3 regions of the Priestia sp. USM5 genome follow, and region 1 is predicted to be linked to each of the others. Evidence: predicted binding sites of a transcription regulator. Region 1 holds the regulator's gene; each other region holds the start of a gene.

What was found. Region 1 encodes Rex, which represses fermentation and respiration genes when NADH is low (regulators of the CRP and FNR family bind a similar motif). Its sites were predicted from a motif close to TTGTGAAATATTTCACAA; they were not measured.
Region 2: the regulator Rex is predicted to act here: its motif matches at 5,554-5,571, upstream of ACWATA_RS15060 (cytochrome c oxidase subunit II).
Region 3: the regulator Rex is predicted to act here: its motif matches at 5,649-5,666, upstream of ACWATA_RS28745 (anion permease).

What each region holds. Positions count from the first base shown of each region.
Region 1 is NZ_JBSGKN010000001.1:4,416,873-4,426,727, reverse strand. Features, by position in the region: rRNA gene rrf (5S ribosomal RNA) at 1-89, shown strand, start outside; tRNA gene ACWATA_RS23185 (tRNA-Met) at 114-190, shown strand; tRNA gene ACWATA_RS23180 (tRNA-Asp) at 195-270, shown strand; gene tsaE (tRNA (adenosine(37)-N6)-threonylcarbamoyltransferase complex ATPase subunit type 1 TsaE) at 491-961, shown strand; gene tsaB (tRNA (adenosine(37)-N6)-threonylcarbamoyltransferase complex dimerization subunit type 1 TsaB) at 958-1,656, shown strand; gene rimI (ribosomal protein S18-alanine N-acetyltransferase) at 1,670-2,119, shown strand; gene tsaD (tRNA (adenosine(37)-N6)-threonylcarbamoyltransferase complex transferase subunit TsaD) at 2,116-3,132, shown strand; gene ACWATA_RS23155 (ABC-F family ATP-binding cassette domain-containing protein) at 3,388-5,322, opposite strand; gene ACWATA_RS23150 (redox-sensing transcriptional repressor Rex) at 5,781-6,419, shown strand; gene tatA (twin-arginine translocase TatA/TatE family subunit) at 6,473-6,658, shown strand; gene tatC (twin-arginine translocase subunit TatC) at 6,674-7,429, shown strand; gene ACWATA_RS23135 (YdiK family protein) at 7,456-7,683, opposite strand; gene ACWATA_RS23130 (CPBP family intramembrane glutamic endopeptidase) at 7,680-8,408, opposite strand; gene groES (co-chaperone GroES) at 8,708-8,992, shown strand; gene groL (chaperonin GroEL) at 9,060-9,855, shown strand, end outside.
Region 2 is NZ_JBSGKN010000001.1:2,796,513-2,806,367, forward strand. Features, by position in the region: partial or broken gene ACWATA_RS15035 (SDR family oxidoreductase) at 1-563, opposite strand, end outside; gene ACWATA_RS15040 (universal stress protein) at 915-1,409, opposite strand; gene cyoD (cytochrome o ubiquinol oxidase subunit IV) at 1,560-1,856, opposite strand; gene cyoC (cytochrome o ubiquinol oxidase subunit III) at 1,857-2,456, opposite strand; gene qoxB (cytochrome aa3 quinol oxidase subunit I) at 2,458-4,425, opposite strand; gene ACWATA_RS15060 (cytochrome c oxidase subunit II) at 4,427-5,365, opposite strand; gene xylE (D-xylose transporter XylE) at 6,103-7,524, opposite strand; gene xylB (xylulokinase) at 7,826-9,328, opposite strand; gene xylA (xylose isomerase) at 9,387-9,855, opposite strand, start outside.
Region 3 is NZ_JBSGKN010000009.1:2,073-11,927, reverse strand. Features, by position in the region: gene ACWATA_RS28770 (PepSY domain-containing protein) at 1-686, shown strand, start outside; gene ACWATA_RS28765 (sensor histidine kinase) at 727-2,175, opposite strand; gene ACWATA_RS28760 (response regulator transcription factor) at 2,172-2,855, opposite strand; gene ACWATA_RS28755 (PepSY domain-containing protein) at 3,084-4,121, shown strand; gene ACWATA_RS28750 (class I SAM-dependent rRNA methyltransferase) at 4,315-5,514, shown strand; gene ACWATA_RS28745 (anion permease) at 5,793-7,226, shown strand; gene ACWATA_RS28740 (alpha-amylase) at 7,256-8,707, opposite strand; gene ACWATA_RS28735 (response regulator transcription factor) at 8,958-9,647, shown strand; gene ACWATA_RS28730 (sensor histidine kinase) at 9,625-9,855, shown strand, end outside.

The DNA.
Region 1 (9,855 bases):
CCCGTTCCCATACCGAACACGGAAGTTAAGCTCTTTAGCGCCGATGGTAGTTGGGACTTTGTCCCTGTGAGAGTAGGACATCGCTAGGCATTTTTATTTTGCTTTTTTATCATCGCGGGGTGGAGCAGTTCGGTAGCTCGTCGGGCTCATAACCCGAAGGTCGCAGGTTCAAATCCTGTCCCCGCAACCAACATGGTCCCGTGGTGTAGCGGTTAACATGCCTGCCTGTCACGCAGGAGATCGCGGGTTCGATTCCCGTCGGGACCGCCATGTTTTAGAAACGAAACAATGTGTTTCGTCTTTTTTATTGTTTGAACCATTTTTATATAAAACTTTACCGTCCTTAGGAGCAATCCTAAGGAATTTTTTATATACAAAGAAATTTCTTTGTAGAATTGCGATGTTAAAGATTGTTGGATTTCTTACTGGATATGTATAGTCCACAACGTTTACAATATATATATACAGATTGAAATGAGGTTCTGAATGAATGACAGAGATTAATGAATTTACGTTTATGTCTACGTCTCCTGATGAAACTAATCAGCTGGCTGCTCGTCTAGCAACTTTATTAGAAGCTGGTGACGTGCTGCTGCTTGAAGGTGATTTGGGAGCTGGAAAGACAACATTCACAAAAAGTTTAGCTAAAGGCTTAGGAATTGAACGCAATGTGAATAGCCCGACATTTACTATCATTAAAGAATACAAAAGCGGTCGCCTTCCTCTTTACCATATGGATGTGTACCGTCTAGGGGATGAATTTGAAGACCTAGGGTTCGATGAGTATTTTGAAGGAGATGGCGTGACGGTCGTGGAGTGGGCTCACCTGATTGAAGAGCAGCTTCCTAATGAATATATTCAAATCAATATTTACCATGAAAACGAAACGACTCGTAAAATCCTTGTAAAAGCGATAGGCAGTCGGTACGTTGAAATATGTAAGGAGCTTTTTAAAAGATGAAAATGTTAGCCATTGATACATCCAATTTTGTCATGGGTGTTGCTGTCGTTGAAGAAAACAAAGTAATTGGAGAAATTATTACGAATCTAAAAAAGAATCACTCTGTTCGTGTGATGAACGCTGTGGAATCTTTGTTAAAAGATTGTGATATTGCGCCAAGCGAGCTAGACCGTATTGTAGTGGCACACGGTCCCGGGTCCTATACCGGTGTACGCATTGGTGTTACCATTGCCAAGACACTTGCTTGGACTTTAAATATTCCTTTAATAGGTGTATCTAGCCTTGAGGCACTAGCAGCAAACGGTCGTTATTTTGATGGATATATTGCTCCGTTATTTGATGCGCGCCGTCAGCAGCTTTATACAGGACTATATGAATGGAATAACGAACGAGGTCTTGTAGAAGTTGAAAGTGATCGACTTGTTATTAATAAGGACTGGGCGGAACATTTAAAGTCATACAACAAACCTATTTTATTCATAGGCAATGATCTTTCCATGCATGAAGAGGCGTTAAAAGAAGTGTTGAGTGAACAAGCTGTATTTGCCCATGTTCAGCAGTTTAACCCAAGACCAAGTGAATTGGCTTTCTTAGGAATGAAGAAAGAGCCGCAGTCTGTGCATACTTTTGTTCCGAACTACATTCGTTTAGCTGAAGCAGAAGCCAACTGGCTTGCTTCACAGCAAAAAGGATAAAAGAAGGTATAACATGAAACTAACAATTAAGTTTCGTTTAATGGAAGTTAAAGATATTGATCAAGTAGTGAAAATCGAAGAGAAGTCTTTTACGACACCTTGGAGTGCAGAAGCATTTCAAAATGAGTTAACCAATAATCAATTTTCAACTTACATTGTGATGGAAGAAGGAGAAAATATTATTGGTTATTGCGGAACGTGGATTGTTATTGACGAAGCACATGTAACCAACATTGCGCTATTGCCAGACTACCGAGGCAAGGGACTCGGTGAATTGCTGCTGCGCAACGTGATGGACGTTCTTCGAAAACTAGGTGCTACGTCAATGACATTAGAAGTTAGGGTATCTAATCATATTGCACAATCATTGTATCAAAAGCTAGGTTTTAAACCTGGAGGTATTCGTAAGAATTATTATTCTGATAACAATGAGGATGCATTAGTTATGTGGGTGAATTTATGAATGAAAATCAATTAATTTTAGCATTAGAAACAAGCTGTGATGAGACAGCAGCAGCTGTGATTCGAAACGGTCATGAAATTGTAGCCAATGTGGTGGCCTCTCAAATAGAAAGCCATAAACGATTTGGCGGTGTCGTACCGGAAATTGCATCTCGTCATCATGTAGAACAAATTACAGTAGTAGTTGAAGAAACTTTAAATCAAGCGAACTTGACGTTTGCAGATATAGATGCAATAGCTGTAACGGAAGGACCAGGGCTTGTGGGAGCACTTCTTATTGGCGTAAATGCAGCCAAAGCGCTAGCATTTGCACATCAAAAGCCATTAATTGGTGTTCATCATATTGCAGGACATATTTACGCAAATCAGCTAATCAAAAAACTAGAATTCCCGCTCTTATCGCTAGTTGTATCTGGCGGGCATACGGAGCTTATATACATGGAAAGTCACGGTCATTTTAAAGTGATCGGTGAAACAAGAGATGATGCAGCAGGAGAAGCCTACGATAAAGTAGCCCGCACGTTAAACCTTCCATATCCAGGCGGACCTCATATTGACCGCCTTGCACATGAAGGAGAGCCATTAATTGATTTGCCGCGTGCTTGGCTAGAAGAAGGATCCTATGATTTTAGTTTCAGTGGATTAAAATCAGCAGTTATTAACACTGTCCACAATGCGAAGCAAAAAGGTGAAGAGATTCTTCCACAAACACTTGCTGCTAGCTTTCAAGCGAGTGTCATTGATGTGTTAGTAACTAAAACGATTAAAGCTGCAAAGGAATATAACGTTAAGCAAGTTTTATTAGCAGGAGGAGTTGCTGCTAATAAAGGGCTTAGAGCAGCGCTAGAAGAGGCATTTGAACCCCTATCAAATATTGAGCTTATTATCCCGCCGCTATCTCTATGTACGGATAATGCCGCAATGATTGGAGCAGCAGCAAGCGTACGATTTGCTCAAGGAAAACGTTCAGATATGTCATTAAATGCAAACCCCGGTTTGGACTTGGAAGAGTAAGTGACGAATGAGATTTATTTCTCATTCGTCTTTTTTTGTGGATAAAAATGATTTATCAACAATATTCAATAAATTTAGAATTGACTGTGGATAATTATGTGGAAAAGTCCGTGCACTCAGTACACGGACCTGTTATCAACAAGTTTTAATTATGAAAATCAGACAGATATCCACTATTTATTCACAGAGTGGATAAAGCTTGCTCTTAAGCGCATGAACAAGTAAATAGGATGAATAGATACGCAAAAATATAGGCTACTCTTCTAGAAGCAGCTGTAATTCTTCCCACTCTTCCATTAATGTGGATAACTGTGAAGAAATTTTTTCATTTTCACCGTTTAATCTTGATACTTCTTCGTGATTTTGATAAATTTCAGGGTCACAAAGAAGTTCTTCATTCGCCGCTTGGGCGGCTTCTAATTTGTTTACTTCAGTTTCAATTTCTTCAATGCGGCGCGTTCGCTGTCTCATCAATTTCTTTTGTTCTTTATCTTGTTTATAGGACTGTTTATCTACTTTTACCGTACGTTCTTCGTTTGCTTTTATATTTTCTAATTCTTTGATTTCCTCTATTTCTGCTTTCTTTTCTACATAATAGTCATAATCTCCAAGAAATTCTTCTACTCCTTCAGGAGATAGCTCTGCTATTTTATTGGCAATACGATTAATAAAATAACGGTCATGTGAAACAAATAATAGAGTCCCTGGGTAATCAATTAACGCATTCTCGAGTACTTGTTTGCTATCTAAATCAAGATGGTTAGTAGGTTCATCCAAAATTAAGAAGTTAGCTTTTTGAAGCATAAGCTTCGCAAGAGCCAAACGTGCTTTTTCACCACCGCTGAGCGTGGAAACGATTTTCAGTACATCATCACCTGAAAACAGAAAATTTCCAAGCGCTGTACGGATTTCTTTTTCAGGTTTGGCTGGGTAGTCATCCCAAAGTTCATTTAAAACGGTTTTATTAGACGTTAAATTGGCTTGCTCTTGGTCGTAATAACCAACCATTACATTTGAGCCAAAGGAAATGGTCCCAGTCTTGAAGCTGAGTTTATCCACAATGCCTTTTAATAAAGTTGATTTCCCCACGCCATTAGGACCAACCAACGCAAGGCTTTCCCCTTTTTTAATGCGAAGGTTTGCCTCTTGGACGACATAGTTGTGTTCATCATATCCGATAGACACATCTTCCAGATTTAAGACTTCATTTCCGCTTTGACGTTCAATTTCAAACGAAAAACTAGCTGATTTTTCGCCTTCGTTAGGTCGATTTATTAACTCCATTCGATCGAGCTGTTTACGTCTGCTTTGCGCACGTTTTGTAGTCGATGCGCGGGCGATGTTTCGCTGAATAAAATCATTCAGCTTTGCGACTTCATCTTGCTGCTTTTCGTACTGACGCAACTCTTTTTCATATCGCTCTGCTTTTTGTACAAGGTATTTAGAGTAGTTGCCCGTGTACTTCACCGTTGTTTTTTGTACGACTTCATACACTTGATTTACGACTTTATCAAGGAAGTAACGATCATGTGAAACGATTAAAATAGCTCCTTCATACCCTTGCAGAAACTGTTCCAGCCATGCTAAAGTTTCAATATCTAAGTGGTTGGTAGGCTCATCCAGAATAAGCAAATCAGGCTTTGTTAAAAGCAGTTTTGCAAGAGCCAGGCGCGTTTTTTGTCCACCGCTTAAGGAGGAAATAGGGGTGCTGTAGTCAAAGTTTGAAAAACGGAAACCGTGAAGAATAGATCGTGTATCCGCTTCATATTGATAGCCGCCTAAATCTTTGAACGTTACTTGAAGCTGATCGTACTCTTTGGTTAGTTTTTCGTATTGAACTGAATCATTAAAAATATCTGGATCGCCCATCTTCGTTTCAAGCGTACGTAATTCTTTTTCCATCTTCTTTAACGGAGCAAAGACAGTCATCATTTCTTCCCATATGGAGAGTGTTGATTCAAGAACTGTATCTTGTCCCATATAATCAATGGAAACACCTTTAGGTTTGATAATCTCTCCGCTGTCATAAGAAAGCTGCTCAGCAATAATTTTTAATAAAGTTGATTTACCAGCACCGTTTCGTCCCACTAGGGCAATGCGGTCTTTTGATTGTACTTCTAACTTTATATTCGATAAAATGGGTTCTGCCCCATAGTATTTTGTAATACCGTTCAATTGTAGAATAATCATTTTTTCACCTCTAGTAGTATATCCATAGTGTATTTTAACATATTTTCAACTACAAGTTCTTCCTACAAGCGTTTGTAATTTGTAGAGGGACAAGGACAAATGATGAAGCGAATGTTTTGATTCATGAAATAAAATGATTTTACCTGCACATTTTATACAGGATACTATGTTAAAATAAGAGATAAGTGCATCTCTGAACTTATATATGATGGATGTAGAAAACCCGTCATGACTAACAAACGAATCCTTTGAAGGGCTAATTACTTCGTTCTAGCTACCGACTTTAAGTAGTGCTGGATAGACAAAAGCCTTCGGGGTGTGAAGCGGAGTATATATAAAACAAGAGAAAAGAGAGAGAATTGGAAGCGCTACCTCAAAGCGGTTGATGCTTTGTGAAAGGTAATGCAATATGACTTGAAAATGTTAGTAATGACATACATGAACTGAGGGGGTACAACGTGAACACTGAACAATTAAAAATACCACAAGCAACGGCTAAACGATTGCCGCTTTATTATCGTTTTTTGAAAAACTTGCATGCTTCTGGTAAACAGCGTGTGTCGTCAGCGGAGTTAAGTGAGGCAGTGAAAGTGGATTCTGCTACTATTCGTCGGGACTTTTCTTACTTTGGAGCATTAGGAAAAAAGGGATACGGCTACAATGTGAATTATTTACTTACATTTTTCCGTAAAACGTTAGACCAAGATGAAGTAACGAAAGTAGCACTGATTGGCGTAGGGAATCTAGGAACGGCCTTTTTAAATTATAATTTTATTAAAAATAATAACACCAAAATTGAGTGCGCTTTTGATGTGATAGAAGATAAAGTCGGTACGAAAGTAGGCGACGTGCCGGTTTATCACCTTGACCAATTGGAAGATTATATGAGTGATGACATCTCAGTAGCGATTTTAACCGTTCCTGCAACTGTTGCTCAGCAAATTACCGATCGTTTAGTGAATTGCGGAATTAAAGGGATTCTAAACTTCACTCCTGCACGCTTAAACGTACCGGATGAGATTCGACTGCATCATATTGATCTTGCTGTAGAATTACAGTCGCTTGTCTATTTTTTGAAAAATTATCCTGTTGAATAAGGTGGACTGTGTTACGATTTCCTTAAGTCTAAATTAATAAGGAGAGTGGGAATATGGGGATTGGAGCAGGCAGTTGGATTATTATTGCGATTGTAGCACTGCTTATTTTTGGACCGAAACGGTTACCGGAGCTAGGAAGATCAGTGGGCCAAACGCTTAGAGAGTTTAAGCATGCCGCTAGCGGTGCATCAGAAGATCGTGAAAAAGATAAACAGCGTCAAGTAGATGACAAAGAGTAAAAGGGTGATCATAGTATGACCGAACAAGAAATGTCAATATATGATCATATAGGAGAGCTGCGAAAACGCATTTTAATTGTTTTATTTTTCTTTGTGATTGCCACAATTGGCGGCTTTTTTATAGCGGATAAGGTTATTGTCTATTTACAGCATGCTGATGAGGCAAAGAATTTAACGATGAATGCATTTCGGTTAACAGATCCAGTTAAGATTTATATGCAATTTGCTGTTATTATCGGCTGTGTACTTGCAGCTCCTGTTGCACTGTATCAACTTTGGGCATTTATTAGTCCTGGTTTATATGAAAAAGAGCGTAAGGTAACGCTTGGATATATTCCTGTTTCCATTTTTCTCTTTATCGGCGGTGTCTCTTTTTCTTATTTTGTGTTGTTTCCATTTGTCGTTGATTTTATGACGCGCGTTTCTGATGAGCTGAATGTAAACCAAGTGATTGGCATTAATGAATACTTTTCTTTTTTAATGCAGCTCACACTGCCTTTTGGCCTGTTGTTTCAGCTTCCTGTCGTCGTTATGTTTTTGACGCGTTTAGGAATTATAACGCCTATGTTTTTATCTCAAATTCGAAAATATGCCTATTTCGTACTGCTAGTTATTGCCGCACTTATTACACCACCGGAATTGCTCTCGCACATGATGGTGACAGTGCCGCTCTTAATTTTGTATGAAATCAGCATCATTATTTCCCGCATTTCGTATCGCAAAGTGTTAAAGGCAAGGGCAGAGCAAGAAAGAGAAGATGTTAGTATGTAAAAAAAACCACTGAAACAGTGGTTTTTTTATTTGGATGAATCATCTTGATTTTTATATTGCTGCTGCAATTTTTTAATTTTGTAGTGCAAGATAAAGATGCGAACCGCAAACCTGAAATCGAATGCGGCTACGAGTGCAAATAAGATTGTGGGGAAATTCCAGACGGTTTCCTGGGCATTTTGAATTGCCAAGTAGGTGAATAAAATCCCCATAATAATATAAATAAACCCTCGTGTTAAAGGGATATTCTTCATAAAAACATGCCTCCAAAAATGAACTGCATTTGTTCTGCTTGTTTTTGCATTTCTATAATTTTATCTGCAAAAATAGTTTGAGATAAAATAACGATTGTATTCATCAAAACATGAGCAATAATAGGTACAACAATTAGTCTCGTCCTTGCATAAAGGAATGCAAATACAAATCCCATAGCTGTATACACAAGTAAATGTTTAAAATCCCAGTGTACCGCAGCGAAAATAAGGGAACTAATAAATGCAGAGATAAAGAAATTGTATCGTTTGTGAAGAGAACCAAAAATAATCTTTCGGAAAATAATCTCTTCTAGTATTGGTCCAATAACAGACGTAACGACAATAAGGAACGGCGTTGCTTTAACAAGATTAACAATATTTTGTGTGTTTTCAGATACTTGGGTAATGCCAAGAGCGTGCTCAATCATACCTGCTACAGCTTGACCAGCCATAGCGAGAAACACCCCAAGGACTGACCAGACAACAGCAATCGTTTTTCCAGCATGTTCTATACGCATGGACATGTCACGGCGCAGCAGCAGTAAGACAATAAGTAAACCAAGGATAAAGCTAATGATAGTCCAATAAGTCAAAAGCATGACATTCGCTGTTCGAACTGGATAGTCATCAAATATTCCTGTTAATTTTAACAGCGGTATACCAACAACTCCTGAAAACTGCATAAGGATGTAAGTGAGGATAACATACCAATAACGTTTTTCCAATCTTCTATACTCCTTTAAAAGGTTTTTATGTATATATGTCGAAGAAGTACTGTAAAGTTAGTAATTTCTTCTTGCTCGTATTGTAACATACATATTATTGAACAGAGAAAAGAATGCTTTATTTCTCAAAATCGTCGAAATCTAAGACTATTATATGTAGTTGTCGTAAATTTTAAATTTTTTTTGTTTAATACTTGCAAAAAAAACCCACTTTGTTTTAATATAATAATTGTGTTAGCACTCGTTGAGGTTGAGTGCTAATAAAAATGCAAACATATTATTTGAGGAGGTTGTTTCACTTGTTAAAGCCATTAGGTGATCGCGTAGTGATTGAACTTGTAAAATCTGAGGAAAAAACAGCAAGCGGTATCGTGTTACCGGACAGTGCAAAAGAAAAGCCACAAGAGGGTAAAATTGTTGCTGTAGGTACAGGCCGAGTATTAGAAAGCGGTGAGCGTGTAGCTTTAGAAGTAGCTGCGGGCGATCGTATCATCTTCTCAAAATATGCGGGTACTGAAGTAAAATACGAAGGTACTGAATACTTAATTTTACGCGAAAGCGATATTTTAGCTGTAATCGGCTAATTTTAACCACAAACTTATCATACGTAAAAAATAGATTATTAAGAACATCTTGAGGAGGTCAAAGAATATGGCAAAAGACATTAAATTTAGCGAAGAAGCACGTCGCGCAATGCTACGTGGTGTAGATACATTAGCAAATGCTGTAAAAGTAACGCTTGGACCAAAAGGTCGTAACGTTGTATTGGAAAAGAAATTCGGTTCACCGCTTATTACAAATGACGGTGTAACAATTGCAAAAGAAATCGAATTAGAAGACGCATTTGAAAATATGGGTGCTAAATTAGTAGCCGAAGTTGCTAGCAAAACAAACGACGTTGCTGGTGACGGTACAACTACTGCAACAGTTTTAGCGCAAGCAATGATCAGAGAAGGTCTTAAAAACGTAACGGCTGGTGCTAACCCAATGGGTATCCGTAAAGGTATGGAAAAAGCAGTAGCTGTAGCGGTTGAAGAACTAAAAGCAATCTCTAAACCAATTCAAGGTAAAGATTCAATTGCTCAAGTAGCGGCTATCTCAGCAGCTGACGAAGAAGTAGGTCAATTAATTGCTGAAGCAATGGAGCGCGTTGGTAACGACGGCGTTATCACACTTGAAGAATCAAAAGGTTTCACAACTGAATTAGAAGTGGTAGAAGGTATGCAGTTTGACCGTGGATATGCATCTCCTTACATGGTAACTGATTCAGATAAAATGGAAGCTGTATTAGATGACCCGTACATCTTAATCACAGACAAAAAAATCGGTAACATTCAAGAAATCTTACCGGTATTAGAGCAAGTTGTTCAACAAGGCAAGCCGCTATTAATCATCGCTGAAGACGTAGAAGGCGAAGCTTTAGCAACATTAGTTGTGAACAAACTTC
Region 2 (9,855 bases), 1.6 Mb from region 1:
TAAATTAGGACTTGGGCTATAGCCTTGTACAGAACTTGTGGTAATAATAGAAGCACCTGCCGGTAAATAAGGCAGCGCTGCTTTTACGGTCCAATATAAAGAGAATACATTTACTTCAAAGGTTTTGCGCAGCTGATCCGTTTCTAAATCAGCAAGATCTTCTACTGCCTGCTGTTTACCTGCTACGAGCGCTAAAACGTCTAATCCATCTAATTCTTTATAAGCTTTTTCTACTAGCTCCTTGCAAAAAGATTCTTCGCCTACATCACCAGGTATGAGTACTGCTTTTTTACTTCTTCTGCATCAGTTTGCTCTTGTGGCAAGTAATTGAGCGCAACGTCCGCTCCTTCTCTTGCGTAAGCGATAGCTGCTGCTCGGCCAATACCTGAATCCCCACCTGTTACAAGAGCTTTTCTGCCTTTTAATTTACCTGCACCTATGTAACTGTTCTCCCCGCAGTCTGGGATGACGTTCATTTCTTTTTGTACACCAGGCGGTTCTTGATACTGCTTTGGATAGTCTTCATGGAAATATTGAGTTAATGGATTATTTAACTTTGACATATTCGTCACTCCTTTATAAATCAACCTTAACCAACTAAGGAAAAGTTTTCTATATGCTTGTTCTTCCCCTCTTCTTCTTTCATAAACATGTTTGATGTGCTCTACTATCCTCACCTTTCTTTCTGCTATTCCCTTTCAATCAACAGCTAGAAACAGCTGGATACATGAAAACTACATTCACCATCACAATAAAAAAATCCGAACGAGTCACGTTCTCTCTTGAGAACCTTGACTCCTTGTTCGGATCTTCTTTTAACTAAAATACGTTTCCCCCCACTCTTTAAATAAATGAAATGGTGAGAGCTTTGTATTTTGCTGTGCACAACAAGCTTTATTTCTCGTCTGTACCTGTTACTCTGTTAGTTCTACTTGTAAAGGCTTTGATTCCTCTTCAGCTTCTTTAGGCGTGCGAACGATTAACACATCACATTTGGCATAGCGTAAAATATGCTGAGATACACTTCCGATTAAGATACGCTCTACCGCGTTTAACCCGGTTGCACCGCATACAATTAAATCAACGTGCTTATCGGGAGCAATTTTTTTAGATATTTTTGTTTTAGGAGAACCGTGTTCAATTAAGGTCTCGACTTTCGTTACTCCAGCCTTAATGGCTAGGTTACTATAGTTGGTTAAAAGTTCTTCAGCAAATTTCTCTGCATCTTGAAAGCGTGTATCCGTATAAAATGCATAAGGTGATGGACTTAACGCCTGTATATCGATAACGTGACAAATTATCAAATGAGCGTTATTTTTTTTCGCACTGTTAACTGCTTTTTTGAATGCCCACTCCGCTTCTACAGAACCGTCTACTGCTACGAGGATGTTACGATAAGCCATATTCATCATAATCTCTCCTTTAACATTCGTTTATAAAGAACTTTCTTTGCTACACTTTTATTGTACTTCTTGCGCAAGCGAAAGTATGTGATTTTTATCACAAGTTATAGAAATTAATAAAAAATGGAGCCGCGCACATCGTACACGGCTTCATTTTTATTGAACTTGAGAGTTAAAAGTCATTATCCAAACAGATCCTGCTACAATCGTAATAACAAAAACGATTCCAAGTATTAAAGCCATCACATTATAACGAGGCTTCTCTCCGTCTTTAATATGCATAAAGAAAAACAATTGAACGAAAAATTGAAGCACGGCCATTCCTAGAATGCTAGCTAGTAATATATTTTTAGCAAGTACGTGGTTTAATACCAGCAGCAGAGGAATAACGGTTAAAATAATTGAGAAAATAAATCCGGTTGTATAAGCTTTTAACGACCCGTGGTTCTCCATCTACATCACCCCCATTAAATACACAACCGTGTAAAGGAAGATCCAGACGGCATCAAGAAAATGCCAGTATAAGCTGATAATCGTCACTTTTCGTTTTGTTACAGAGGTAATTCCGTATCGTTTTAACTGGATTGTAATTGAAATCATCCAAATGATTCCAACCGAAACGTGCAGCCCGTGTGTACTAACTAGTGTATAGAAAGCCGTAAAAAATGCGCTTGTGGAAATGGTTGCTCCTTCGTGAACCATAGTTTGAAATTCATGAATTTCAAGGCCAACAAAGCATACACCTAAAAGCAGAGTTACGATCAGCCAGCCAATTAAAGACTTTATTTTTCCTTTGTGCATGCTTAACACGGCCAATCCGCTTGTAAAGCTGCTCGTTAATAAGATAAACGTTTCAGAAACAAATCCTGGGACTTCAAAAAATTCCTTTCCCGTAAGGCCTCCTGCAGTATGATTAACAAGAACAGCATACGTAGCAAATAATGCTCCAAATAAGATGCAGTCCGTTACGAGGAAAAGCCAAAAACCCATAACTTTGATTTCTTCATCATGTTCATGATGATGTTCTTCGTGGTGCGCTGTCGCATATGCCATGTTACCCGACCCTCCCTACTGAATTTTCTGTATGTCGAATTTCATCAACGGGAATATAATAATCCGAGTTGTATTGAAAAGAACGAGCTAGTAAACAAGCTCCGACTCCTGTCAAACCGAATATCGCCATCCATACCCAGTGGAACGTTAAGCCAAAACCAGCAATGAACCAAAAAACTGACATAATAAACGGGATACCTGAATTCTTTGGCATATGAATTGGAGAAAAAGCCGCTGCTTCCTTCGCTTTTTTCTTTTTTCTTTCTTCTTTTATCGTCCACCACGCATCTTGCCCGGTTACTGTTGGAATCACTGCAAAATTGTAGTGCGGCGGAGGTGAAGGAATGGACCATTCTAATGTGCGGCCATTCCAAGGATCTCCTGTTACATCTCGTTCTCCGTACTTAATGCCATGAAGAATCTGCCATGCTTGAAAGATAAACCCTATGCCCATAAAGAAGGCTCCCACTGTAGAGATAACGTTCAGCGGTCCCCATCCCATGTCAAAATCGTACGTATAAATACGGCGCGTCATTCCCATAAACCCTAGTGCATATTGAGGCATGAAGCATACATAAAAACCAATATTCCACGTCCAAAATGCCCATTTGCCAAGACGGTCATTTAACTTAAAGCCAAACATTTTTGGCCACCAATAGTACAAACCTGCAAAAAAGCCGAATACAACGCCTCCGATTAACACTTGGTGAAAGTGTGCAACTAAAAAGTAGCTATTATGATACTGATAGTCTGCGGGAGCTGCTGAAAGCATAACACCCGTTGCTCCTCCCACAACAAAGCACGGGATAAAAGCAATTGTCCATAACATTGGCTGGGTCATTTGAATACGACCGCGGAACATTGTAAATAACCAGTTGAACACTTTAACACCCGTTGGAATTCCGATAGCCATCGTCGTAATAGCAAAAAACACATTTACATTAGCGCCTGCACCCATCGTAAAGAAATGATGCACCCATGTGAAATACGATAGAACGCTAATAATCATCATTGAAAAAACCATAGATTTATAGCCAAATATCTTCTTTTGAGAAAACGTTGCAACGATTTCAGAAAAAATGCCGAATGCCGGAAGCACAACGATATACACTTCAGGATGTCCCCACATCCAAATTAAGTTAATGTACATCATCGGATTTCCACCGCCGGTCATGGTAAACAAGTGTCCGTCAAAGAAGCGGTCGATAAACAATAAAGCAAGCGTTACGGTTAATACAGGAAACGCGAAAATGATAATAATACAGCTTGCTAGAACAGACCACGTGAATAGCGGCATATGCATAAGTTTCATGCCAGGCGCACGCATTTTTAAAATGGTCATAATAAAATTAATTCCAGAAGCCAAGCTGCCAATACCTGATATTTGAATGCCCCAAATATAAAAATCTTGACCTGGTCCAGGACTGAACTGCATGCCAGAAAGCGGCGGATAACTCAACCACCCTGCATCTGGCGATCCTCCGATTACAAACGACAAATTGAAAAGCATGGCGCCAAAGAAAAATAGCCAAAAGCTTACCGCGTTTAAAAAAGGATAGGCGACATCTCTTGCTCCAATTTGAAGAGGTACAACAATATTAAAGAAAGCAAACATAAGCGGCATTGCCATAAATAGAATCATAATGGTTCCGTGCGTAGTAAAAATTTCGTTGTAATGATTAGAATCTAGAAAATGCCACTGAGGAAATGCTAGTTGCATACGCATCAATAATGCATCTACTCCGCCTCGAAACAGCATTAACAATGAAGAAAGCATATACATGATTCCAATTTTTTTATGATCCACCGTTGTGAGCCACTCACGCCATAGCCACTTCCACTTTTTAAGATACGTAAGAACAAAAATAATACCGGCTAGTGTTAACAATACGGCGACATCGGCTCCGTAAATCATTGGCTCCCCTGTCACAAAAAAATGAGATGAAAAATCTTTTAATTTGTCTAACAACTTAGTTTCCTCCTTCCTGGTGCTCGTGCTGTGTATGTGCTTGTTCATCAGAAGCCACATTCATTGTCTTCATGTCTTCATTTTTCATATGGTGATGCTGACTATAATATTGACCACCGTTTTTAATGACAGTTTCTTGGAACAAACCTTTAGGAATGGTAGAATACGATTTCTCTAAAGAAAGACCTTGTTTTGCAAGACTGTTATAATCAGCTTTTGTTAAAGCTGGTGCTGTTTCTTTTACTTGCCTTACCCACTGATTAAATTCTTTTGTCGATGTAGATTTAACTTTAAAGTTCATATGAGCGAACCCTTCACCCGTAAAATTAGCACCTGAACCAAAATATTCTCCCTTGTGATTAGCTTGTAGCCAAAGCCCCATGGCCATTCCCGGCATTGTATATAATTGTCCTCCTAGCTGGGGTACCCAAAAGGAATTCATAGGTGCATCTGACGTTAGCACGAATTGAACGGGCACATTCTTTGGAATTTCGACATAGTTGACTGTCGCAATATCTTGATCCGGATATTGGAATAACCATTTCCAATCAAGAGACGTTACTTCAATCGTTAGCGGCTTTACATCTTTTTTCGGCGGATCTACTAATTCATAAGTCGTCTTGGCCGTAGCGAAACCTAAAATGCCAATAATAATAATGGGGATGCCCCACCAAATAAATTCAAGACGCTTGCTATCGTCCCAATCTGGTCGATACGGAGCCTTGTTTCCAGGCTTATCACGGTAGCGTAAAACGATATACACAAGCAGACCTAAAACAGGAATAACGACAATTGCGCATAAAATTATGGAAAAAATAATTAACTGGTATTCTTTTTGAGCTACCGCCCCCTGTGGATTTAAAATCAAATAACGACTATCACAGCCTGCTAAAAAAATTGTGATGAATACGGAGAGAATGATTAACTTGACAATATGCATTGATTTTTGCTTTCTCACCTCAGCTCAGGCTCCCTTCCTTTAAATCTCTGTACATAATAATGGTATATAAACGTTCATATTAGAGATGCATCTCAACAGATCAAAAGGCTAAAAACCTCCTAACATATTGAAGTTTGTCATGACATATTGCTTACTCCTAAAAAATTATCATGTTGTATGTTTAAAAGGTGTGATATTTCTCACACTTGAAGCAATTTTTATTTAGTTTAAATGGCTTTACCATAATTTCGTCACATATTTGGTTAAATGTGGTGTGAAATATCTTTCTCCTAGCGCGTAGATTCTGATAAAAGTAAAAAAGCTCTTCCAGTTCTTATTAACTGGAAGAGCTTTTTGGGAGTAATGAAGTATGGAGCTTTATTTCTTACTAGTTTGTTTGCTTTACTTGCTGAAACATCCAATCAATCATTTTCTGATTCCGATACGTTGGAACCCATGAAGCATGGTCATACTTTAATTCTTTAGGATATTCCGTATATAGCGGATGCCCCCCAGATTTTTTGTAAATTCATTGCACCGTTATTTATATTTACGATAAAACACTCCTCATAAAAAAACTATATTTCTATTTTTAAAGAGGCTTATCACTATAGCAATATCCTTTAAAAAAGCTATCCACTTTCTTCATAAAGGTTACATATTAAAAACACCTAAAGATAGTTTAGGTGTTTTTGAAAGTTTTATATTCATCTTTCCTCTAAGCAAAAGCTTAATGGTTATATGGCCTTCTTACTCTTTGAAGCCTCTTGTTTTTTTCTCCACATATTTTCCATTTGTTCAAGAGTTCTACCTTTTGTTTCAGGAATAAATTTCCAAACAAATAAAGCAGAAAGTACACTCATTAAACCGTAGAAACCATATGTTAATCCTCCGCTATATTCCATCATCACAGGATACGTAGAGGAAATAAAATAGTTAGCTGCCCATTGAGCAGCTACGGCAATAGCTACAGCACGACCTCTAATTTTATTAGGAAAAATCTCTGAAATGAGCACCCAACAAATTGGCCCCCATGACATCATAAAGGAAGCTGTATAAATAATGATAAATACAAGCGTCCCTATACCAATGATGTTTGAAAAAGCCATGCTTGCTACACCGAACATTCCAATGGCCATTCCGATAGACCCTGTTATTAATAAAGGTTTTCTTCCCAAACGATCAACTGTCAAAATTGCAATTACTGTAAAAATAACATTTACTAATCCCATAATAATGGTTTGCAGCATAGAAGAACCTTTAGCTGCTCCCATGCTTTCAAAAATACGCGGAGCATAATATAGAGCTACATTGATTCCTACAAACTGTTGAAATACAGAAAGCAGTATACCTACAACGATAACTAATTTTCCATATGCCAATAATTTTCCAGACGAAACATTGGTAGAAATTGTTTGTTTAATATCTTCTAAAATTGATTTCGCTTCTGAAGACCCATTAATTTTAGTTAGTATGGCTAAAGCTTTTTGATCTTGATTCTGTATAGCTAAGTAGCGAGGCGTTTCAGGAACTAAAAACAAGAGTGATGCAAAGAGTAAAGCTGGAATAGCTCCTGAAGCAAACATGTATCTCCAACCCACATCATTAATCCATTCTAAGGTTTCCCCATTTGCAATACCCCAATTCACGAAGTAAACGACTAACATTCCAAAAATAATCATAAATTGATTAAATGATACCAATCTGCCGCGAATATCTGCCGGTGCAATTTCTCCTATATAGATGGGACAAATGGCTGATGCTAAGCCAACACCAATCCCACCTATAATGCGGTAGAAGTTAAAAGCTAGTAACAAAGAGAGTGTCGGTTCCCCTTTTGTGAAAAATAAAAACTCAGGATAAGAAGCTCCTAACGCTGAGACTATAAAAAGAATAGCTGCTAGTATAAGTGATTGTTTGCGTCCTAGTTTCGTCGCAAAATAACCAGATACCAATCCTCCAATAATACATCCTATCAAAGCACTTGATACAGTAACACCGTGTGCTAAAGATCCTAACCCTAAGCTGTCAATAAGATACACCTTTAATGATTCTTCAGCTCCAGATATTACAGCTGTATCATATCCAAACAGTAACCCTCCGATAGCGGCAACTAAGGTAATAGAAAAAATATATAATGAGTTTCGATTTTGTTTCATGCGTTGTTAAAAGCAGTTAGTTAAGAGTAACAGTAGAAGTTCTATTTCTAACTGAGTTCGCCCTTATTTGAATGCGTTTTCAAATTCTTGGAACACAAAAGAAATTTTCGTCGTCTATTGGACTAACTGCTCTTATCCTCCCCTCTAACGTACGTATTTTTCTATCGAATCAAATCTTACTACAGCATTTTCCATACTTCCTTTTGTGTCAGGTATATCGATATACAACCATAATCAAATAATACAAGCTACTTTCATATGAGGCTCCTTTTTAAAGTAAGGTTGTATATTTTGTAATCTATTACTTCCCTTTAAATTCATCTAGCTTTTTACTTAGGTCGTATGTTTGAAGATATACTTCTTTATATAATTCATAAAGCTGTTTATAGACTTGTACATGTTCTGCGTTAGGATAATATGTTTTTGAAGACGTAATAAATACGTTTGCACACTCTTCCAATGAGTTGTACCAGCCACAGCCATAAGCTGCTAGCATGGCTGCTCCTAACGCTGGGCCTTGTTCAGTAGATAACTTTACGATTTTTGCATTAAAAACGTCTGCTTGAATTTGAAGCCAGTGATCGTTTTTTGCTCCCCCGCCGATTGATACAATAGACGTAATTTCCTTTCCGTTTTCTCGAAAAATTTCAATTGATTCATTTAATGAAAACGTAATCCCTTCAATAACTGCCCGCGTAAAGTCTCTCTTTTTATGAGAGGCATCCATCCCTATAAAACTTCCGCGAATCGTAGCATCTGCATGCGGTGTACGTTCCCCGACTAAGTAAGGGGTAAATAAAAGGCCATTTGAGCCGATTGGGACATTTTTTAGGTCGGCCAACAATTCTTCAAACGTATCGTTTTCTGCGAAATTTTCCTTAAACCAGCTTAAACTGTGACCAGCGGATAATGTAACGCCCATTGTATAAAAGGCATTTTCTTTTCCATGATTAAAATAGTGGACTTTTCCACCAAAGTCTCTATTGCTTCGTTCCTCATAAGAAAGAACAACCCCAGATGTCCCAATGCTACATAGTGTTTCCCCTGATGATAAAATGCCGGCGCCGATTGCTCCGCAAGCATTATCAGCCCCGCCTGCAAATACTTTTGTTGAAGTAGCTAACCCCGTTTTTTGAGAGAATGATTCACTAATATTGCCTATGCATTCACTAGATTCGACTAGTGGCGGACAAAGGTTAATATTGACTCCTACTAATTGGCAAAGCTCACTATCCCATTTTTTCTTGCTGATGTTTAATAATAATGTACCGGCAGCATCTGAATATTCACTATGAATAAAGCCAGTCATCTTAAAACGCAAATAGTCTTTGGGTAGCATAAATACAGCTGTTTTTTTAAATATCGCCGGTTCATACTCTTTTACCCACAATAACTTAGGAAGAGTAAATCCTTCTAAAGCCTGGTTTTTTGTTATTTCTAAAAGACGTTTTTCTCCAATCACTTTATAGAGATGATGACATTGTTCTGTTGTTCTTGTGTCATTCCACAAAATGGCGTTACGTAATAGGTTATAGTTTTCATCCAGCAGCACAAGGCCATGCATCTGTCCAGAATAACTAATTCCTTCTATATCTTCGGGTTTTATATTAGCGTTAGCAATTAATTCATTTAAAGCACTAGCCGTCTGCTGAACCCATTCTTCAGGATTCTGTTCGCTATATCCTGTTTTTTCATGAAGGAGAGGATAATTTTTAGAAACCACAGCGCAAATCTCGCCTTTTGTATCAACTAAAACCGTTTTTACCGCACTTGTTCCTAGATCAATTCCAATTACATATTTCATCTTGATACCTCCGCGTTTATAAACGAGAGTAGAAATTGTTTCTACTCTCGTTTGTCCTTTAAACTTCTAAAATATATTGATTTAAAATGGCCTTTAACCGTTCTTGTCTTCCTGATTTATTCACAATATTCGGATTTTTAAACGCGTACTGCTCCAGTGTATGGAAGTTAGCTTTTCCTTCCACAATCTCAAGCCCAATTCCCTCTTTAAAGCTGCTGTAGCGCTCGTTGATAACGTTTTCGAAAACACGATCTTCTACTAATTTATGTGCTACTTTCAATCCTCGAGCAAACGCATCCATTCCTGCTACATGAGCATAGAGTAAATCGTCTTGTTCAAAAGAACCTCTGCGTACTTTGGCATCAAAGTTTAATCCTCCGCTGCCCAACCCTCCATTTTGCAGGATTTCATACATTGCTAGCGTCGTAGAATATAAATCCGTCGGGAATTCATCTGTATCCCAGCCTAAAAGAGGGTCACCTTGGTTTGCATCCACTGATCCTAATAAGCCTTGTACTCTAGCTACT
Region 3 (9,855 bases), on a different contig from region 1:
CCACATATACACAAGCTCAAGCAAAAACAATTGCTTTAAAGAACTGCGGAGGAACGGTTCAATCGGTTTCTTTTGAAAATAACGCCTATACGTTTTTAATTCACGGAAAAGATAATCAAGACCATCATGTGAAAGTAAATGCACACAGCGGAAAAGTGGTAAAGGTTGAAAAACTATCTTTTTCTCAAAGTGAGGCACAAGCAGTAGCGGTGAAAAACTGTGGAGGAACGGTTAAGTCTGTAGGCTTCAACGATGGAGTGTATACGTTCTTAATTCATGGAAATGATAGCCGTGATCACCACGTACAAGTCAATGCACAAAGTGGAAAAGTGATTCAAATTCAAAGCGCTGCATTTACAAAAGCACAGGTTCAATCAATTGCATTAAAAAATTGCAGTGGAACGATTCAATCGAGTTCATATGCAAATGATGTATACACATTTTTAATTCACGGAAAAGATAACAAAGATCACCATGTGAAAATAAACGCTGAAACAGGAAAAGTAATCAAAGTCGAAGCGGTAAAGTTTACGCAAGAACAAGCTAAACAAGCTGCTCTTCAACAGCACAAAGGAACGGTTCAATCTGTTTCATTCAGTGAACAAGCGTACACGTTTGTCATTAAAGGAACAGACAACGTACAACATACTGTAAAAATCAGTTCTCAAACAGGAAAAGTGTGCTGATTTGATACAAAAGACGATTGCTTCACGGCAATCGTCTTTTTTACGTCAAGGGCAATACGATTTCAAAAGCAGTTCCTGCATTCAATTTGCTCTCTACACGTATTTTCCCCCCGTGCAGCTCTATAATAGATGCGCTAATGGCCAAGCCTAAGCCCGCTCCTCCATATGCCCGAGAGCGTGAAGCATCAGCTTTGTAAAATCGCTCAAATAAATGAGGAAGGTGTTCTTGAGGAATACCATGACCGTTATCTTGTATTATTAACGAAAGTTCTTTCTCATTTATTTTTCCTATCACTTGAATAACTCCTGTAGTTGGATTTGTATGCTGTACGGCGTTGGAAAATAAGTTTAAAACAACTTGTTTAAATTGATCTTTGTTAATGTCTGATGGTAAACGGCTTGGAAAGTCGAATAAAACCTTTCTGTTCCTCGCCAATAGTATGAGTTGAGGTTTCATATCTAAAATCAACTCATCTACAAAACAGTATTCTTTTTGAAACGGTGGAAGTTGATCAAGCTGAGCAAGAAGCAGAAGATCCTGAATAAGTTTGTGCAGTCTTTTGGACTCTCCATACATGCTTTTTAATGCGTCGTTTAATTGTTCTGGATTACTGCTAGCCCCTCTTAATAAAACTTCTAAAAAGCCGTGAATAGATGTAAGCGGCGTTCGCAGTTCATGCGAAGCATCCGCAACAAAACGCCGCATTTGTTCTTTGGCTTCTGTTTCTGCTTTAAATGCTTTTTCAAGACGTTCAAGCATTTCATTAATAGAAAGAGAAAGGCGATCCATTTCGATTTGTCCTTGATTAACAGGCAAGCGGTCATGTAAGCTTCCGGCATTAATATGCTCTACTTTTTTAGTAGTAGTAAACAAAGGGACTAACGTCTGTTTTAAAACAGAAGAAAAAACAAAAAAAGCAATGGTCATTGCGGTAAGTGAAAGCATTAAAAAGATGAGCATTTGTCTGATTAAGAGGTCTCTTAATGATTCTGTGGGAGTATTAATTTGAATAACTCCCTGTATTTCTCCATCAAAGATAATGGGTTTTAAAACAATGACTTGCTCTTGATGACCATCCATTTTTTTTATGAGGCTCGTCGTGTTGTCCGGCTGTTTGCTGTTTTTCATTACTTGTTTGTATGCAGATGCAGAAAGCTTAGGGAAGTAAGAATGATGTGGATCCTTAGCCAGCCGTAAAAAGGTGCTTTTTTGATTGATAAAGGTAATATTAACGCCCGGGAAATAAACCATTGGTCTTGATGATTGTTTTACATTCTGGCTTGTTTCAATATCGTGCTTCCAGACATCATCGGGAATCAAGTGAATTTGGTCTTCGATGCTTCTAATTTTATTTGTGTAAATAAATTGCTTCATAAATACGTATTGAAAAACGCCTATCAGCATCAGTAAACTCAAAATAACGAGTAAACTTCTAGATAAAAGCTGAAGGCGAAGAGAGTTCAAATGAAAGAAACGTTTGTGCTTCATGAAATATCAATCCGGTACCCTACACCGCGAAGCGTTCGAATAACGGTTCGGCTATGGTCCTGTAATTTTTCTCTCAGTGATCGAATGTATACTTCAACAATGTTTTCTTCTCCTCCAAAATCATATCCCCACACTCGATCTAAAATGGTGGATTTACTTAGTACGAGACCGTGATTAATAACTAAGAATTTTAAGAGTGCATATTCAGTAGGGGATAAATCAAGTATGTGATTAAGGTATTTAATTTCTTTGCGGCGGTCATCAATTTTAAATGGACCGATGGATACTTCGTCTAATAAGTTGGGAAATTGATTGCGGATTCTAGCTTGAATGCGCGCAAGAAGTTCTTCAAAACTGAAGGGTTTGACCATATAATCATCTGCTCCAATAGTCAGCCCCTTTACTCGATCGTCCACTTGATCTTTTGCTGTTAGCATGATGACAGCTATATTCCCCATTTTCTTTAACAAGCGGCATACTTCAAATCCATCCATTCCCGGAAGCATAACATCTACAATAGCGATATGAGGCTTGAATTCTTTGGCTATATTAATGCCTTCCATTCCGTCTTGGGCAGCTTTGATATCAAATCCTTCATTCGTTAACCCTAAAGATAAAAACTGTAAAATAGTTGGTTCGTCATCTATAAGCAAGACTTTAATTCCTTTTAGTTGATCCATCATGGTGAAAACTCCTTTGCTCCTCTACTTTCTATTATGCTTTTTTATCTGAAACAGCCCTGAATAATAGCTGAAAGCAAGCTGAAAAATAGTAGCTATTCTTATATCTTCAGCTAACTTTAAGCTTCTATTCGTCTTATTCTCAGAAATCTTTTGCATAATGAACGGCGTACTAGATAGAACGCCATAGACGGAAAGTCTAATGGTGAAGGAGGAGGAAATGTAAGGATGATTAAATGGGCAAAAGTATTGTCTACATCTGCTTTAGGAGCTGCAGTTGCATTTAGCTCTATTACAACGAGTCACGCTGCAGAGATGAAGACAGCGAAAGCAGAGACAACTGAACATGTCAGTATCTCGCAAGCTCAGGCAAATGGTATTGCTCTGCAAGATTGCGACGGGACAGTCACATCTACGGAATTTAAGCAAGAATCAAGTGTGTATGTGATTACAATTGCAACGAATAACCTTGAGCAAAGAATCGTAGAAGTAAGCGCAAGCACTGGAAAAGTAGTGAAGAAGCAAGAAGTGAAGTTATGGACACAAAATCAAGTGAAAGAATCCATTTCTAAGCAGTATACAGGAGCGATTCAATCTATTACATTTAACAAAGAAACGCATGAATATACGTTAACTGTAGTAGATGGCAAAGTAGAATATACGCTAACCGTGGATGGTCTAACGGGGAAAGTCATTCATGAGAATAAAAAAGAGCTGCAGCTAATATCAGAGCAAAAAATAAAAGAAGCAATTGTTAAACAATATAGTGGTTACGTATATAGTCTAGAGTTTAAAGAATCCGCTAGTCAGTATGTCGCAGTGATTCTTAAAGATAGCACTCAATATACGGTAACGTTAGATGCTTTCACAGGAAAAGTAGTTAATACTTCTCAGCAAGCAGTGAAGCTATTAACGAGACAAGATGCAAAAGATCTTGCACTGGCTACATATGCAGGTAAGGTGAAAATGGTAGAATATGATCAAAACGCAGCGATTTTCACAATAAAAATAATCAAAGATAATACGGAATACACCGTTACAATCGATGCGGTTTCGGGTGAAATCACACATGTAAAACATGATAAGCTTCAGCCGTTAACGGAGACCGCTGTAAAAGTTCTTGCTTTAAAACATCAAGAAGGAAAAGTAGAGCATATTGAGCTTATAACAGAAAACTCAATAACTGTATACGTGGTGACTTTAGTGAGCGGAAGCAAGCAGCAGACGCTTAAGTTCGATGCATATACTGGACAAGAGTGCTCATAATTTTTTATCTTAAAACATAAAACATACATTTCATTTTTCATTCATATCAAGCAGAGGGTGCTTCAAGGCATCCTCTGCTTTTCTATTTTGTAACTGGAAACATTACCGGTTATCTATGTTAAGATAAATGTAGATTATTCTCGTAAAATGGATAAAACTAGAATGAACTAAATTAAATAGATAGGGTGTACACATGAGAAAAGAAGTACAAGTTATAGCCAAAGAAGCTTTTATTAAAAAAGTGAATAAAGGTTATCCACTCATTGAAAAAGATGCGCTTGTTGATGGTCATAAACTGCAAGAAGAAGGCGTTATTATTAACTTAGTCACTCCAAAAAATCAATTCTTAGCCAAAGGCTATTATGGAAAACAAAACAAAGGCTACGGATGGATTCTGACGAAGAAGAAAAGTGAACAAATTGACGCGGCGTTTTTTGTACGAAAAATTCAGCGAGCTATTGCCTCTCGTCACGATTTTTATGCGTCTGAAGATACAACTGCTTTTCGTGTATTTAATAGTGAAGGTGACGGAATTGGCGGCTTAATCATTGATTATTATGACGGATATTACGTCACGAGCTGGTATAGTGAAGGAATTTATCAATTTAAAGAATACGTTATTGAAGCTTTAAAATCTGCGCCTAACTTTAAAGGGCTGTACCAGAAAAAACGTTTCAACGTAAAAGGGCAGTATATTGAAGAAGATGATTTTGTAGTAGGGGATAAAGGTGAGTTCCCTTTAATTGTAAGAGAAAATGGTATTCGTTTTGCCGTTTATTTAAATGACGGAGCGATGGTTGGGGTCTTTTTAGATCAGCGAGACGTCCGTAAAACGATTCGAGATAAATATGCAAAAGGAAAGACCGTTCTAAACATGTTTTCGTATACAGGCGCATTTTCAGTGGCGGCCGCTCTTGGAGGAGCTGCGAAAACAACAAGTGTCGACTTGGCCAATCGCAGCTTGGCAAAAACAATTGAGCAATTTAGTGTAAATGGAATTGATCACGAAGCACAGGACATTATTGTGGAAGATGTTTTTAAGTATTTTAAATATGCGGTTAAGAAGAATATGACGTTCGATCTTGTGGTGCTAGATCCGCCGAGCTTTGCTAAATCGAAAAAGCATACGTTCAGCGCGGCAAAAGACTACAAAGATTTATTAAAAGAAGCCATTGCTCTTACAAAGCCAAATGGTGTCATTGTAGCTTCGACGAATGCAAGTAATTTTGATATGAAAAAATTTCATTCGTTTATTGAAAAAGCTTTTAACGAAAAAGGGGAACGTTACAAAATGATGGAGCAGTTCTCTCTTCCAGCTGATTTTAAAACAATAAAAGAATTTAAGTCAGGTGATTATCTCAAAGTCGTGTTTATTCAAAAAGTAAATCGTTAAATGCAAGGCTGCATGATGAACTCATGCAGCTTATTTATTTTGATGAAATAACGCTTACAAGCTATTTTGAAGGGAATAAAATGAAGGTGAAAGATAAAAATTGTCAATATGTATGATAAAATAATAAAGGAATTATGCTCAACACTTCACAAATTTACAATATCATCCTTATGAAACGTATTTTTACAATTATTTTATTTTAAAGGGGACAAGTATTGGGTACGAAGGGGAAAGAGCATACTACTATTATTATTTAAAAACATGAAAGGAGAAAGATTATGGCTGAAACAACTAAAAAGCCTGCCGGTGAAGTGAAGTTTATTCCTTTATTAATTTGTCTGGCAATCGGACTTGTTTTATGGTTTATTACACCTCCGTCCGGACTTGATGTGAAGGCTTGGCACTTATTCGCTATTTTTGTGGCTACTATCGTAGGTCTTATCATTAAACCATTGCCATTAGGCAGTGTAGCTATTTTATCTTTAACCATTATTGTATTAACTAATACATTAACACTTGAACAATCGCTCAGCGGTTTTCAAAATACGACGATTTGGTTGATCGTTATTGCATTCTTTATTTCTAGAGGTTTTATTAAGACTGGTCTAGGAACAAGGGTTGCCTATATCTTTGTTCGTTTGTTCGGTAAAAAGACGTTGGGACTATCGTATTCTCTTATCGTAAGTGATTTACTTTTATCACCTGCAATGCCGTCTAATACAGCACGAGCTGGAGGAATTATTCTTCCAATCATTCGTTCTTTATCTGAAACATACGGATCGAGAACTGGAGACGGTACGGAGCGCAGAGTCGGTGCTTTCTTAACAAAAGTATCGTTTCAAGGAGATATGATTACATCGGCTATGTTCGTAACGGCAATGGCGGCCAATCCTCTTGCTGTTAAAATGACGGAACAAATTACAGGAAAGACTATTTCATGGGTTGGATGGGCAGCGGCTGCAATCGTACCTGGAATTATTAGTTTAATTGTGATTCCGCTCGTTATTTATAAGCTGTATCCGCCAGAATTAAAAGAAACGCCGGAAGCATCTGAAATTGCAGCAAAAAAACTAAATGAAATGGGCCCGCTAAAGAAAGAAGAATGGTACATGATTGGGGTATTTTTACTTCTTCTTGTGCTGTGGATTTTTGGCGCTAATTTAAATATTAATGCAACAACAACTGCTTTTATTGGTCTATGTGCGCTGCTTTTAACGCAAGTGTTAAGCTGGTCGGACATCAAAAAAGAACAGGGAGCATGGGATACATTAGTCTGGTTTGCTGTTTTGGTTATGATGGCAACTTTCTTAAATGATCTAGGCATGATTCCTTGGTTCAGTGATCTGATGAAAGGCACTGTTAGTCATATGTCTTGGATGACGGCGTTGATTGTACTAGCTATTGCGTATTTTTATTCTCACTACTTTTTTGCGAGTAACACGGCTCACGTCAGCGCTATGTACGCAGCATTTCTATCTGTCATCGTGGCCGCTGGTGCGCCTCCGTTACTGTCAGCATTAATTTTAGCGTTCTTTAGCAATTTATTTGGCTGTTTAACTCACTACGGCAGTGGACCGGCACCGGTGTTCTTCGGTAGTGGATATGTAACGCAGCAAAAATGGTGGTCGCTCGGCTTTTTAATTTCAATTATTCATATTATCATTTGGATTGGAATTGGCGGCTTGTGGTGGAAACTGCTAGGTCTATGGTAAAAAAAACAGTGGCGCAGGCCACTGTTTTTTTATGCTTCAGCCCAAACGGATACAGAGCCGCCATTTACAGGGAAGTGTCCGTAGCCGTCTTCTTCAATCACAACTTGGTCTTCTCGGTTCTTTGTGAAGTCGATCCACGTTTGTCCGCTTCGGTGTTCGCCGACGAACATTCTCTTTTCGCCGTCTTCGCCGTTTGACATCACCACAGCGCATCCAGACTTCTCAAATTCCTCTACACCATGCCTTACCCATCCAATGGTATTCGGGTGATCAAAATAATCGTCTTGCTGTCCGTATGCTTTGTCATAGCGTACGTGCAAGAGAGCAGAAATATCTTTTTCTTTTCCCTCAATTGGATGCTCTCCGCCTATCCCAAAATAGTCTCCGTAAAATACACAAGGATAGCCGTCTTCACGAAGTAAAATTAGAGCGTAAGCACTTTGTTTGAACCAATCTTCTACCCAAGATTCTAAAGATTCATTTGGCTGAGAGTCATGGTTATCTACAAATGTGACAACATTCAACGGATGAGTCTTAACCAATGTATCATCAAAAATTGTGGTTAAATCAAAATCTCTTCCTTGCTGAGAGGCTTCATGCAGTTTGTAATGCAGCGATACGTCAAACAAATCAATTTGATAATCAATAACGTCTAAAAATTCCTGACAGGCTGTTAATTCTGGATTCCAAAACTCTCCCACAAAATAAAATGGCTTTTCTTGAGAAGAGGACAATTCGTGAGCAAACTCTTTAATAAAATCATGGTTAATATGTTTAATGGCGTCTAATCGGTAACCGTCGCACTGCAGGGTGTCTGCTAACCATTTTCCCCATTTGATCATTTCTTCTCGAACTTCAGGGTGGTCGTAATCAATATTCGCAAACATTAAATAATCGTAGTTGCCAAACTCTTGATCAACATTTTCGTTCCAGCTTTTGTTTTCCCCGGCAATACGAAACACACCTTCTTTTCCGTTTTTATCATCGTAATCAGTGCCATTAAAATGATTAAAGTTCCATTTGAAAGAAGAATATTGATCGCCGCGCCCTTCAAATGTAAACTTTGTCCACCCTTCAATTTCAAAGGGTTCAGAAATCTCTTCTGTTCGGTTCATGGGGTCTACTTCAATGACGTGGAAGGTTTCTTTTTCATCCGCTGCAGCTTTATGATTCATCACAATATCAACATAGACATTAATTCCGTGATTATGACAGGCATCAATTGCTTCATGCAGCTCTTGCTTGGTTCCATACTTTGTACGAACGGTTCCTTTTTGATCAAACTCGCCAAGATCATATAAGTCGTAAACGCCGTAGCCATTATCCTCTGATGAAACACCTTTTGTAACCGGGGGAATCCACACGGAATCAATTCCTTGTTCTTTTAGTTGAGGAGCGAGCTCTTTGAGGCGTTTCCAATGCTCGCCATCAGCTGGCACATGCCATTCGAAAAATTGCATAATTGTATGATTCCGTTCCAAGTTAAATCATCCTCCTTTTAAATAAAAAGATATAATCGCTCACGGATAGTTCTTTAGAATCAAATGAGGAATTGATTATATTTTTTCTTTTAACGTTCCTGTTATCCCTATTCCTTAAACCTTTTTCAATATATGATGCTTAAGAAAATCTTAAGATTCCCCCTTCTTTTTTCTTAAGAAATGCAGTTTACAATAAAACCCATAGACGAAATGACCCATGATATACTTTTGAAAGGAGTGTGAGAAATCAATGAACGAATATGTGGTTTTAGTCGTAGATGATGAGCAAGAAATCCGCAATGGTATTGCTATTTATTTAAAAAATGAAGGTATTAAAGTCTTTACGGCCAAAGATGGAATCGAAGCCATAGAGATACTAAATAAAGAAAAAGTTCACTTGATTATTCTGGATATTATGATGCCAAGGCAAGACGGCATTTCAACAACGTTTAAAATTCGAGAACAAAAAAATATCCCGATTATTATGCTGAGTGCTAAAAGCGAAGATGCCGATAAAGTGCTTGGTCTGCAGGTAGGAGCAGACGATTATGTGACAAAACCTTTTAATCCATTAGAGCTGATAGCAAGAGTTAAATCACAGTTAAGAAGATATGTGACATTAGGTACCTATGAAGAAACAAAGACGATTAATATCCGAGGTCTTGTACTTGATATTGAGGCTAAGTCCGTCACTCTTGATGGGGAATTCATTAAGCTCACTCCCATTGAGTATAAAATTGTAGAATTATTAATGAAAAATGCAGGAAGAGTTTTTTCCATACATGATATTTATGAGCGCGTATGGAATGAACCCGGCTACAACGCAGAAAATACGGTAGCAGTGCACATTAGAAAAATAAGAGAAAAAATTGAGATTGAACCAAAAAATCCGAGATATGTAAAGGTTGTGTGGGGACTTGGATATAAAATGGAAAAATAGCGTTATTTCAGCTATAGGTATTATCTTGTTTTTATTTGGTTTAGGAGCAACCATTTCTTCTATTGGCAGCATGCATAACCTAGTAAAAGCAAACTACTTACAAAAAAGTACCTATGTAAAATCAGAAGACTTCCAAAAAGAAATAGATCGTTTTACAAATGATCTTTACCTCTTAGAATTGACATCCAAGAATAAAAATACCGTTAAC